One region of the Chryseobacterium sp. 22458 genome, then DNA from elsewhere that is predicted to be linked to it. Evidence: riboswitches for the same ligand, from Rfam matches in the RefSeq annotation. Region 1 holds a riboswitch; each other region holds the start of a gene.

Region 1 (3,151 bases):
TGTTTTTATATTGTTTGTTATCAGTATTTTATGTTTTTAATTCTTTTAAAATTCATGAATTGTGAAAGTCAAATCCTTTCATTTTGGTAAATATAAGATTAATATTGTTTTCAATAATTCCAAATACTAAATATAATAATATATGAGAAAAAGTTACAAAATGTCAATGAAAGTATTGGTTGCTTATTTCTTTCTTAATTTTAATCTGACTGAAGCACAGCTTACGGTAATGGGCCTTGGAAATTATAATGTAGGCTCAGTTTCTGACAGTGGAATCGTGAGTATGCATACCAGTGCCGGCGGAATATATAAATGGACTGCCGCAGGAGGACTCGAACAGATAGGAATGATTTCCAACGGATATCCGGCTGCAGGAAGAACGGTTGTTTCCAATGACGGAAAGAAAATAGCTTCTTCAGTTACCAATACTGCAACAGGCTTTAATGAGATATCAACTTATGATATAGCTACCTCTACATGGGTAAACAGAGGAGGGCTTGTACCTACCGGCTGGGATGGGAGCGTAAGCTCTACATGGGGAATGTCTCCGGACGGAAATACGATTGTAGGACTGGGCTTTCTTACAGCAGCCAATGCACATGCTGTGAAATGGGATGAAACCGGTGGAGTGGTAGATCTGGGAAGTATAGTGCCGGGAAGAAGTTCAAGAGCAAATGCCATCAGTGCCAACGGAATGGTGATCGTAGGATGGCAGGATGAGCCAACAGGTACGAGAAGCGGTGCAAAATGGGTAGACGGAACAGAGACGTTTATTACAGATGGTAACGGGAATAATGTAGGTGAAGCCGGTGGTATTTCTGCTGACGGAAACACGATCATAGGGGCCGGAAATCCTAATCCTTATGTCTGGAATGCAACCAACGGGCTCACTTATATAACGCATCCCAATGCTTCATTCTTTTTCAAAGGAGGGGCTACAGGAATTTCTGCAGACGGTACAAAGGTTATTGGATACTACAGAGCATTCGGAGCACCGCCAATGTCAGGGGAAGGTTTTATCTGGACATCGGAAAGCGGACGTATCAATCTGAATGATTATACAGTGGGATTAGGTATTAATACCAACGGAGTAACGATGGGCCTCCCTCTTGCTATTTCCCAGGACGGAAAGAAAATTGCAGGTATGGGGACTGATTCTTCCAATCAGATGGTTGCTTTTTATCTGGATCTTACCAGCTACCTGTCTACCAAAGAAGCAGTGAAAGATAAAAACATGATCAGTATTTATCCTAATCCGGTTGCTGATGTTCTGTATTTCAAGGGAACAGGAAAAATTGAAAAAGCGGAAATATATAATATGGTCGGGCAAAAAGTGAAAACATTTGATGCTATAGAAGACCGTATCGATGTATCATCTTTATCGAAAGGGGATTATATTCTTCAATACTCAATTAAAAGAGGGCAACAACAGACTTATAAATTCATCAAAAGATAATTTTCATATTAAATACAAGTAGTGGTATGAACAGCTGTTTTCAGTAATGAGAACAGCTGCTCTTTTTATTTATATGGAAAACATAGTGTTTTGGTGGTTTTTGTCTAATACATTTAAAAAACTATCTTTGCAAAAATTTTGGTTTCCAGTATTTTGGAATGAAAAGGGAATCGGGTGAAACTCCCGGACTGTCCCCGCAACTGTAAATCGCAATAGAAATTTCTGTAAAAAACCACTGTGAAAACGGGAAGGTACAGAAAGCGAAAGTCAGGAGACCTGCCGGAATTATAATTTTAAAAAAAACATATTGCTTTCGGAGGAAAAGTAAAAGAATATGGGTATAAAAAGATCTTTAGTACTGTTTTTTTCGTCTTATGGCTGTTTTCTTTTAGCACAGGAGAAGGCCATAGATACTGTTTATGTTTTCGACAATCAGATGAGCAGAGTGAAGCTCTTTCATCCCGTGAAAACCATCCCGGCAGAAGAAGTTGAAAAAAACTCAACCAACCTTTCCGAACTTCTCAGATTTCAATCTCAGGTTTATATTAAAGAAAATGGACGTGGAGCGGTTTCTTCTCCATCTTTCAGAGGAACTACGGCACAGCAGACCGCTTTTGTTTGGAACGGAATCAATATCAACTCTAATTTTTTAGGACAGGGCGATATCAATAATATTGCTGCGTTCGGCTATGACCAGATCGGAATAAAAGCCGGCGGAGGAAGTGTTATCTATGGCAGCGGAGCCATTGGCGGAAGTATTCACCTCAATAATACTCTTGACTTTAATAAAGGTTTTCACGGAGCTCTGTTTTCTGAAGTAGCTTCTTTTAATACCTATAATAACTTTGTGAAAGGTTCTTACAGTAATGATAAGTTCAGTTTTAAGGTTTCGGGAAATTATTCTGTAAGTGAGAATAACTATGAAGTGGATGATATGAAGTTTATTAATACAAATGGACGTTATTACAATACAACCTTCAATGTAGGAGCTTCGTATAAAATAGCTGATGATCATAAAATTTCGTGGCAGAGTCAGTTTTTTGATTCCTCACAGCACTATCCCGTATACGAGGATACGGCAATAAAAACAAAATATGAAACCCAGAGTGTAAGAAGTCTGCTTGCCTGGGACTGGAATAAAACGAAATTCAGCAACTCATTCAAAGCTGCTTATACGGAAGAAAATTTTCAGTATTTCGGTTCCCTGGATTTGCCTAAATCAAGCGGTGGTACCGGAAAAAATTACATCCTGAAAAATGATTTCAATTATTTCCTGAATTCAAAATGGAATATTAACGTGATCGGAGAGTTTCAGGTAAATAAAGGAGAAGGCTATCAGAGCGGAATAAGAAATGTAAGCCGAAATGTAGGGTCTATTGCCGGATTATTGAGATATTTTGCCACAAAAGACTTACGTTTTGAAGGAGGAATAAAAAAAGATTTTGTAGAAGATGTCAACTCTCCGGTGATGTATTCCGTCTCCGGAAAATGGAATGCTGTAAAATGGTATGATGTAAGCTTTAATGTGTCAAAAAACTTCAGATATCCGTCATTTAATGATATTTATTATGAGCCGGGAGGAAACAAGGATTTAAAACCGGAAACTTCTACTCAGGCAGATATGACCCATGAATTTAAAATAGGAGCCTTCAGGCTTACGCTGTCTCCTTACTATATGGGAGCCACTAACCTTAT
Region 2 (3,151 bases), on a different contig from region 1:
TCTTTCAGCAAAGCATCATATTGTTCGGACGTAAGGGCTCCTTTTTTAAATTGGGCTCTCCAGCTTCTTACCTCTGCTGTCTGTGGAAATGATCCGATAGTGGTGGTAGGAAACAAAGGAAGCTGTAATGTTTTCTGCTGCTCTTCTTTACGGGTTTTAAAAGCATTTTTCCTTTGCGCATCTTCTTTGGTGACCGCCTGAGCTCTTTGCTTTACCTTATCATTATGAATAAGGGAAGATGTTTTTCTGCTTTCTGCAGCCTTTTTGTTTTCTTCAAAATCTGCAAGACTATTTTCATTGTCTGTTCCGGCAGCAAGTTCTTTAAGGGTAACAACTTCTTTTACTTTCTGTTTTGCAAAAGCCAGCCAGTTTTTAATTTCAGGATTAAGGGCAGTCTCAACATCCAGATCGCAAGGTGAATGAAGTAAGGAACAAGATGGAGCAATGAATACTCTTTCAGATCCAAGTTTATCAACGGCTTCTGTAATAAATTTCAAAGACTTTTCATAATCATTCTTCCAGATATTTCTTCCGTCAACAAGGCCTAATGAAAGACTTAAATTTTCAGGAATGATCTTCACTATTTCTTCCATTTGCTCAGGATTTCTAACCAGATCTATATGCAAAACATCTACCGGAAGTGAGACAGCAAGAGACTGATTGTCTTTTAATCCGTCAAAATAAGTAGTAATAATAAACTGTAATTTGGGAAACTTTTTTCTTATTTCAGCATACACCCACTGATACGTTTGTTTTGCTTTTTCCGTTAGGTCCAGTGCTAAAAACGGCTCATCAAACTGGATCCACTCAGCGCCCTGTTCCTTAAGTCTTGTAAGGATTTCAATATACACAGGAAGAAGGTTTTCTGCCAGATCCAGCTTATCAAACCCCTCCTCTTTTTCCTTTCCCAAAAGAAGATAGGAAACAAGCCCTATGATAACAGGTTTTGCTTTGATTCCAGCCTGTCTGGCTCCGGCAAACTCATTGAATATTTTATCCGAACTTAGTTTAAACTGTTGATTTTTGTAAAACTCAGGAACAATATAATGGTAATTGGTATCAAACCATTTGGTCATTTCCATCGCTGTGATATCCAATCCTTCTTTCTGATAGCCTCTTGCCATAGCAAAGTAAAGATCCAGCTCAGTATTGTTTTTCTTAAGCACTACTTCGTGGTAACGTGATGGTACCGCACCTACAATAAGGCTCATATCCAATACCTGATCATAATATGAAAAGTCATTACACGGGATGAGGTCTATCCCGGCCTCTTTTTGGATAGTCCAGTTTTGGTTGCAGATCTTTCTTCCTGCAGCAAGAAGTTCTTCCAAAACAATTTGACCTGACCAATATTGTTCGCAGGCTTTTTTAAGTTCTCTTTTGCTACCAATACGCGGATAGCCCAGAATGTGAGTTTGCATTTTCTTAAACTTTTTTAATTAAACTTAATGATAAAGCTCTTTGAAATGCTTCGTAATACTTCTGCGGAAAACCTATAGAAAACAATGATATACTGAATGCTGCAAATCCTCAAAAAAGAAAATGCATACAATATATCATCTGTTTGACCAAAAGCTTCAGACCGCGAAAGCATTGTCAATTCAGTAAAGGCAGGTCTCCTGGCTTGCAGCGGTTTCCGTCATCCTTCCCGCTTTTGGCAGTGGATATCTTTGGACAGAAACCTTTGATATGCTGCTTACAGTTGCGCGACAGCTCATGATTCTCACATGATTCCCTATTAATTTACCTTAAGTAAAACCTTTCCTGTTTGATGAAGTATATAAAGAACGGTTTCTTTTATAAACACTCAACAGCATTGATAAAAGATTTTAATTTTGTGTAAAATTAATCATACAGAATAAATGAATAATTAGACACATTAAATTAAGCAAACAAATCTTTTAATAATAATTTTAAAAGAATATAATTCTGTACATTTGACCGATTTTATAATTTAAAAGAATAATATTCTGTGGAACAACTCGATGATAAGGACGTACAGCTTCTCAGGCTGCTTCAAAAAAATGCAAAACTCACTGTGAAAGAGCTCGCCAGAGAGGTAAGCCTTTCTCCATCCCCTGTTTTTGAGAGGGTAAAAAGGCTTGAGCAGGAAGGCTTTGTAAAAAGATACGCTGCTGTTTTAGATGCTGAAAAGCTTAACCGTGGATTCACTGTTTTCTGCCAGATCAAATTAAAGATTCATGACCGTTCTGTGGGGTATGATTTTGTAAAGGAAATTCTGGAAATCGAAGAAGTTGCTGAATGCTATAATATTTCCGGGGATTTTGATTTTCTTCTCAAAGTTCAGGTCCGGGATATGAAACATTATCAGGATTTTGTATTCAATAAGCTAGGATCAGTAGATTCTATCGGGAGTACGCACAGTACATTTGTCATGGCTGAAGTCAAAAACAACCATGGACTGACCATATAAAATCTCTGATTATATTTTTTAAACACCCTGTTTTAGCTTTATTCTTCAATCTATTTCCGGAAGGTAGCGGTATTGCTCCGGATTTAACAACAGAGATTTTGTAACTCAACATCATCACAATGATTTTAGTATATTTGATAAAAAACGAAAGTCTACAAAAACTATAAGAGATGACATCCCCGATTTCAAATAAGATAACCCCCTTCCGTTTTCCTTTGAATACAGGAGAGTTATTCATGATACTTTCCGGAATCATTATTGTCATTACAACTATAAATATGTTTCAGGATTTCTGGGAGGCCAAAAGAAGCGGCTATAGTTTTCATTTCAGCGAATCATTGTTGTTTAAGATCGTTTGGGTCCTCTACATTCCCATAATAATGGTTCTATATCAAAAGTTGAAATCTGAAACACATATAAGCTATACAAAAACAGCACTATTCATCATATTACCGATTACGGTGCATCTTATAATGCTTCCTTTTATTGCAACTATTTTGTCTCTCTTTTTTTATCAGGGCAGATATGATCTTTTTAAATTCTTTTCTTACACACTCACCCACGACTTTTCTATAGCCGTTCTTATCTATGCAGGATTTGTTCTAGGTTATCAATATCTCCCGGTCCGGAAACCTGATGCTGTGTATACAGAAAAAGCCACAGTCTCTCCTACATTCGTTATCCATAATGGAAAAGATAATGTGATCATCCATACGG
Region 3 (3,151 bases), on a different contig from region 1:
GTCCTCAATTTCTATTCGGACCATGTGGAAGATAATCCGAACCTTGATCCGCAGCTGAAACCAAACGGACGTACGGGAATTGCGATGAATAGCCAGGAAAAACAGCAGATCATAGCTTTCCTGAAAACACTGTCCGATAAAAGTTTTATATCCAATCCAAAATTTGCAGAATAAATGAGAGAAAACATGAAGAAGATAATATTGATAATAGGCCTGGTCTTATTCAATCTGAATCAGGCAAATACCGGAGACAGTGTTTATGTTGCTCCTGAAGGCTATAACGGGATCAGTTTTTATGATGATTGTGATGCCTGTGGCTGTGCTGCAGGAAACGGATCATCCGGTTTTGAATCTTTGCTGAATCCACAATTTATAGGAATCAAATATTTTGCACAGCATTATAAGGCCAAAGAGAATTTATTTATAAAAGACCTCACTCAGGATCAGTATTTCAATACACTTCAGATCTGGGGTAAAATTCCTGTGACAGAAAAGTTAAGTGTATATGCCAGTCTGCCATTTCACTTTCACGAAAAAAAGACCATGCAGGGCGATATCAGAATCAATGGAATCGGTGATCTTAATCTGATGGGAATTTACAGGCTGATGAAGTCGGGTGATAACTTTCACCAATTGAGCGGAGGTCTTGGAGTGAAAGTCCCCTTGGGTAAATTTGATGAAAAAGGGATATCCGGTGTCAATCCGAGCTTTCAACTGGGAACCGGAAGCTGGGATTATCAGGCTGCTTTGAACTATAAATTTCAAAAAAATAAAATAGCCGTATTGATCAATACAGATTATACCATTAAAACTGAAAACAAAAAACATTACCGCTTCGGAAACCAATGGAATTATGCAGCGACCGGATTTTATCAGATCTCGGCAAATGAAAAAACCATATTTTCTGCTAAAACCGGAATTCAGGGTGAAGTGTATGCACAGAATAAACAATTTGGTGAGGGTTTGCCCAATACTGCCGGAAGTGCATTATATGGAAAACTGGGATTTGAAGCCTCCTATAAAAGGTTCAGCCTGGGAAGTGAAGTGATGCTTCCGGTGTATACCCATCTTGCCGGTGGTGATATTGAAGCAAAATCAAGGTTCAGTATATTCCTGAATATTGGAATATGACGGATCATGTAATAAACATTTTATAGATACAGATATTTTTTATGAAATGTTTTTCTGTCCCAAATAAAGAATAAAAGAATTTGTACATTCTTGGTTAATAAAGAGAGGCTATTTCATTATTGGAATAGCCTTCTTTCTGATTTTGATAAAATATTAGGAGCTTACATTGAATGTAATAAGTGGTGCCAGCTGTCATTTTTATTCTGTTGACCTAAAATTATTTCTTTATTTAAAAGTATTTTTAAAGCCTCCGGATATATAATATTGTAAATCATTTTGTTGATAACAAGATATAGCAATAATTTTCTATCTTTGCCGAAGTTTGGTGAGCCGTAAAAAGCTCTTAAAAGGGAATCCGGTGAAAATCCGGGACAGACCCGCTGCTGTAAGCTCCGCACCAAAGTTTTTGAAGAATATATCCACTGTTTTTTAATGGGAAGGATTTCAAAAATGGAGTAAGTCAGAAGACCTGCCAGAAAATTAAACGTTTGACGCTTTCGTGGAATAAAGCTTAGAACAACAATGATTCTGTGCAGTGGCAGCTGTGCTTTGTCGTTGCGTTCTTATATCCATTAGCGTCATCATTACCCTGAATGAGCTAATGGTGGCAAAACTGATTACATCTCAATTTCATAAAATTGTTTTCACCGCTTTGGTGTTGACCTCTCACTTTTTGTTTTCCCAAACAAAGAAAAAAGACAGCTTAGAAACAGAGACCATTAAGGTTATCAGCCTTTACAAAAAGAATTTCAAAGAAATTATTCCTGCACAAATCATACAGGGAGAAGAGCTTGAAAGGCTTAATAGTCACTCTGTAGCAGATGCTCTGCGGTATTTTTCAGGAGTCCAGATCAAAGACTATGGAGGTATCGGAGGTTTAAAAACAATTAATATCCGCAGTATGGGAAGCCAGCATGTAGGCGTTTTCTACGATGGCATCCAACTGGGAAATGCACAAAATGGACTTGTTGACCTGGGAAGATATTCACTGGATGACCTGGAAGAAATATCGCTGTATAACGGGCAGAAAAGTGAAATCTTTCAACCTGCAAAAGATTTCGGTTCATCAGGATCCATCTATCTCCAGCCTAAAACACCTGTGTTTAAAGGAAACAGGAAAATGAATCTGGTCATAAGAGCAAAAAGTGCTTCCATAGATCTTTTCAACCCTTCATTCCGGTTGGAACAGAAAATTTCAGACAGAGTTTCCTCAAGCTTCAGCGGAGAATTTATGCAGAGTGACGGAATTTACAGATTTCGTTACGCCAAAAAATACCCGGACGGGCAGCAGGCTTATGATACCATTGCCAGAAGACAGGATTCGGATATTAAAGCAAAACGTTTTGAAACATCCGTCAACGGAATATTCAATAACGGAAGCTGGAATGTAAGGGGGTACGGATATATTTCAGACCGGGGAATGCCTGCGCCTATTGTTAATGGCCGCTTTGGGGGCAGGGGAGCAAGACTTTCAGATGAAAATTATTTCGTACAGGCCCATCTGAGAAAAAAGCTCTTCCCTAAATTTGAAACCCAGCTGAAAGCAAAATTTGCTTATGATTATACCCATTTCATGGATACCGTTCGTTCGCAATCTATCATTTATACAGATAATGTCTATATTCAAAGGGAAGTATATCTTTCTTCTTCCAATATCTATTCTATCACCCCGAATTGGGACGTCAGCCTGAACGGAGATTTCCAGTACAATAACCTGGATGCCAATCTGGACAATTTCTCTTATCCTACCCGTTATACTACATTAGTGGCTTTGGCAACCACATATCAGTGGAACAGGTTTAAAATTCTGGGAAGCCTTTTGGGAACATTCACTTTCGAAGAAGTAGAAAAGAACAAAAGACCGGGAGACAGAAGAGAATGGACGCCGGCTGTATTTATGAGCTATCAGCCTGAGATCATTCCTGAGCTTACCCTCAGGGCTTTTTACAAGAAAATCTTCAGACTGCCTACCTTTAATGATCTCTATTATACCAATATCGGAAATACGTACCTGAAGCCG
Region 4 (3,151 bases), on a different contig from region 1:
TTTTTTTAAGAGTTCCATAATGTTAAATACAGGGGTAACTTTTAGTGTTTTTTTTATTCTTACAATAGGACTTTCAATTTTGATGTATAAATATTTTGAAATACCTACAACAAAATTAAGGGATGGACTGTTAAAGGGTAAGTCACAAAATATAGAAAGCATTTCTACATAAAAAGTCGGGAAGTTTTCATTTATTTCAAAGTATATAGTGGGAAAGAAGTTTTCAGAATGTAAAGAATTATAATGGTTTCAAATCCTTCAGATAATGGTTTTGAATTTTGAAATCGGTATTATGATTCGTATTTTTGTTATGAATTTAAAAACACTTCAAATCCATATACTATGACTATGAATCTATTCAATAAGTTTAAGAGTCTGTCGGCTTTCGTTGTTCTGGGACCTTTGTGCTTTGCACAATATCAGTTTGAAATCAAGAATGTTTCGAAAAATTATAGCGCTGTCATTCATTCTGAAAATTGTTATGAAAGCAGGTGTACAGACAAGGGAACAGTAGAACTGTTTAATAACAGCAATACCAAAGTGCAGACCTTTGTATCTGATGACCTGGTCATAGACCTAAAGCCGGATCAAAAGCCAAAGCCAGGAAAAATGATGGAGCTGACCAAAGACCAGAACTCTATTATCATAGATGATTTTAATTTTGACGGTACCGAAGATATAGCCGTAAGGAACGGAAATATGGGGAACTATCACAGTGCTTCTTATGATGTATATGTCTTCAACAGTACCAGAATGAGCTTTGTAAAAAGTAAAGAGCTTACAGACCTTGCATCAAACGGATTTGATTTTTTTGGTGTTGATTCCCAACGCAAACGCCTGACTACTTTCGGAAAATCCGGTTGCTGTGATCTTTTTACTACAGAATACGTCGTAATCCCCAATAAAGGGCTGGATAAAGTTTTTGAAAAAGAAGTGGATATGACCAATGAAGATCGTGTAAAAGTGATTACGAAAGAAAAAATAAAGAATAAATGGGTAACCAAAACCAAGATTTACTCATCAGAAGAATATAATAAATTAAAGTAAGATGAAGATACAGAAAGAGATCGATTTTATTCTGGCCGTAGATGCCCTGAAGAATGTTCAAAGAAGGAATTATAATGCGGATGATACCAGAAGAGAGAATACAGCAGAACACTCATGGCAGATCATTATCCTGGCGCAGATCCTTTATCCCTATGCTAAAAACCGGGCAGATATCGATCTTTTAAGGGTGATCAGAATGCTTTCCATTCATGATCTGGTAGAAATTGAAGCGGGAGATACATTTCTTTTTGATGAAAAAGCCATGGTAGGAAAGTTTGAGCGTGAAAAAGCCTCGGCACAAAAAATCTTTGGAATCCTGGATGAACCTTTGCGTACGGAATTCTTTAATCTGTGGCTTGAGTTTGAAGAAGAGAAAACACCGGATGCTATTTTTGCGTGTTCCATTGATAGAATCATGCCGTTTATTCTGAACTCCCATACCTCAGGAAAAAGCTGGACAGAAGCCGGGGTTACCGAAAAACAAATCAGAAATATGCTTGAAAATGCAATTACAAGAGCTTCGGATGAAATGGGGGAGGCTTTTGAGCTGCTGCTGAACAGAAGCCTGGAAACTGAAAAGGTTTTAAAGTAAATATTTTAAGCAGGAAAATAATAGATTCGGGCGGCCAAAGGCCGCCCGAATCTATTTATAAAATCTGAATTGGTTTTTTGAATTCATCAATGGCAACAAAAGTGAAGTCACCTACGATAGCCTTTTCTCTTTCATAAGAATACATCTGCTCTGTGTAGATCTCAACACTTACTTTCATACTGGTTTTTCCAACGTATGAAACTCTTCCGATCAGTTCTACAATCGTTCCGGCAGGAATAGGCTTTTTAAAATCGATCTTGTCACTGCTTACGGTTACTACTCTCTTTCTTGCAAAACGGGTAGCTGCAATAAAGGCTACTTCATCCATCAGCTGCATGGCTGTACCTCCGAAAAGAGTATCATAATGGTTGGTGGTGTTTGGGAAAACCGCTTTAAAGATTCTGGTTTCGGCAGCTTCAATTCTTTCTTCTGTAGTCATATTTCATTATTAATTAAAGCGAAATGAAATTGTATCAAAACAACAGAATAATGACAGGAACCTGGGAAATTCCTGAAACAATCCATCAGATCAATAAAACTTCAGATCGCGAAAGTTTTTTGTTTAAGAAAAAGGCAGGTCTCCTGACTTGTAACATCTTTTATCTCCTTCCCATGCCTCGCACAGTGGATCTTTTGATAAAGATTTCAGTTACTTACAGTTGCGCGACAGTCCGTGATTTTCACACGGTTCCCTTTTAATCTGCTGCTAGGCAGAACCAGTTTCTGTGATGAATAAGCGTTAAACTTTTCGGGGGCAAAAATAATGAATTTATTCCGGATTATGGTAAATAATCTGGCTGATCACTCTTCCTTTCTTGATGGTCCACAGGGTAGTATATCTGTTTTCCCCGGTACCATTGATCATATAAAGAAAAATATTATCATTGTCTAGGGCGGTTACTCCTACGTTTTCAAAATCCATAGTCGGCTGAAACATATTCTTGATCGCTTCTCTTACGAAAACCGAACCTCTTCCCGGCTGTTGTACCCGGATCGATTTGATCTCTGTCATTCCTTCAGGAAGATCATTCCCTATTCCCCATGGCTTTACTTTGTCGATGGTAAGAAGTTTGCCTTCTGCATCTTTTTCTTTCTTACGGTAACCGGCATTGGAAGGGTAGACATCGATCACTACTTTGCTTCTCTGGGCTGTAGGAACCTTCGGGTCGGAGTTGTCTGTGAAGATCATTGATCTCCCGTTCTTAGACTTCGATGGGGTATAGGCCGGAAGCTGGTCTATATAAGCAATCCGTTCTTTATTTACCATCCCTTCCCTGTCAAGGGTTTCGTAGCGTACAAACGGCTTATCTTCATCCTGTTTTTCAGGATATTTGATCCAGATCCATTCCGTTTCTCCGGGAGCGGGCTTTACATAAACAAATACATCCCCTTTACGCATACGGATTTTATCTACAATTTTTCTGTAGTTATCTTTATGTACACGTACATTGGCATATCCTTCCTCTGCTTTTACAACTCCAAAAGGAACCTTATTCTGGCCTTTAACAAAGG

Evidence for each region. A riboswitch is a leader RNA that binds a small molecule or an ion and turns the genes downstream of it on or off. The one in region 1 is predicted to bind cobalamin.
Region 2: another riboswitch for cobalamin. It lies ahead of metE (5-methyltetrahydropteroyltriglutamate--homocysteine S-methyltransferase); the one in region 1 lies ahead of ACTJJF_RS21075 (TonB-dependent receptor plug domain-containing protein).
Region 3: another riboswitch for cobalamin. It lies ahead of ACTJJF_RS11685 (TonB-dependent receptor plug domain-containing protein); the one in region 1 lies ahead of ACTJJF_RS21075 (TonB-dependent receptor plug domain-containing protein).
Region 4: another riboswitch for cobalamin. It lies ahead of ACTJJF_RS00290 (acyl-CoA thioesterase); the one in region 1 lies ahead of ACTJJF_RS21075 (TonB-dependent receptor plug domain-containing protein).

Annotation. Positions count from the first base shown of each region.
Region 1 covers NZ_JBQEOA010000008.1:119,804-122,954, reverse strand. The annotation lists gene ACTJJF_RS21080 (T9SS type A sorting domain-containing protein) at 143-1,456, shown strand; cobalamin riboswitch at 1,579-1,754, shown strand; gene ACTJJF_RS21075 (TonB-dependent receptor plug domain-containing protein) at 1,791-3,151, shown strand, end outside.
Region 2 covers NZ_JBQEOA010000001.1:1,587,989-1,591,139, forward strand. The annotation lists gene metE (5-methyltetrahydropteroyltriglutamate--homocysteine S-methyltransferase) at 1-1,421, opposite strand, end outside; cobalamin riboswitch at 1,593-1,778, opposite strand; gene ACTJJF_RS07070 (Lrp/AsnC family transcriptional regulator) at 1,973-2,434, shown strand; gene ACTJJF_RS07075 (LytTR family DNA-binding domain-containing protein) at 2,605-3,151, shown strand, end outside.
Region 3 covers NZ_JBQEOA010000003.1:151,233-154,383, reverse strand. The annotation lists gene ACTJJF_RS11695 (cytochrome-c peroxidase) at 1-174, shown strand, start outside; gene ACTJJF_RS11690 (transporter) at 187-1,131, shown strand; cobalamin riboswitch at 1,438-1,622, shown strand; gene ACTJJF_RS11685 (TonB-dependent receptor plug domain-containing protein) at 1,733-3,151, shown strand, end outside.
Region 4 covers NZ_JBQEOA010000001.1:55,514-58,664, forward strand. The annotation lists gene ACTJJF_RS00280 (XAC2610-related protein) at 343-1,047, shown strand; gene ACTJJF_RS00285 (HD domain-containing protein) at 1,049-1,639, shown strand; gene ACTJJF_RS00290 (acyl-CoA thioesterase) at 1,695-2,078, opposite strand; cobalamin riboswitch at 2,195-2,375, opposite strand; gene ACTJJF_RS00295 (hypothetical protein) at 2,409-3,151, opposite strand, start outside.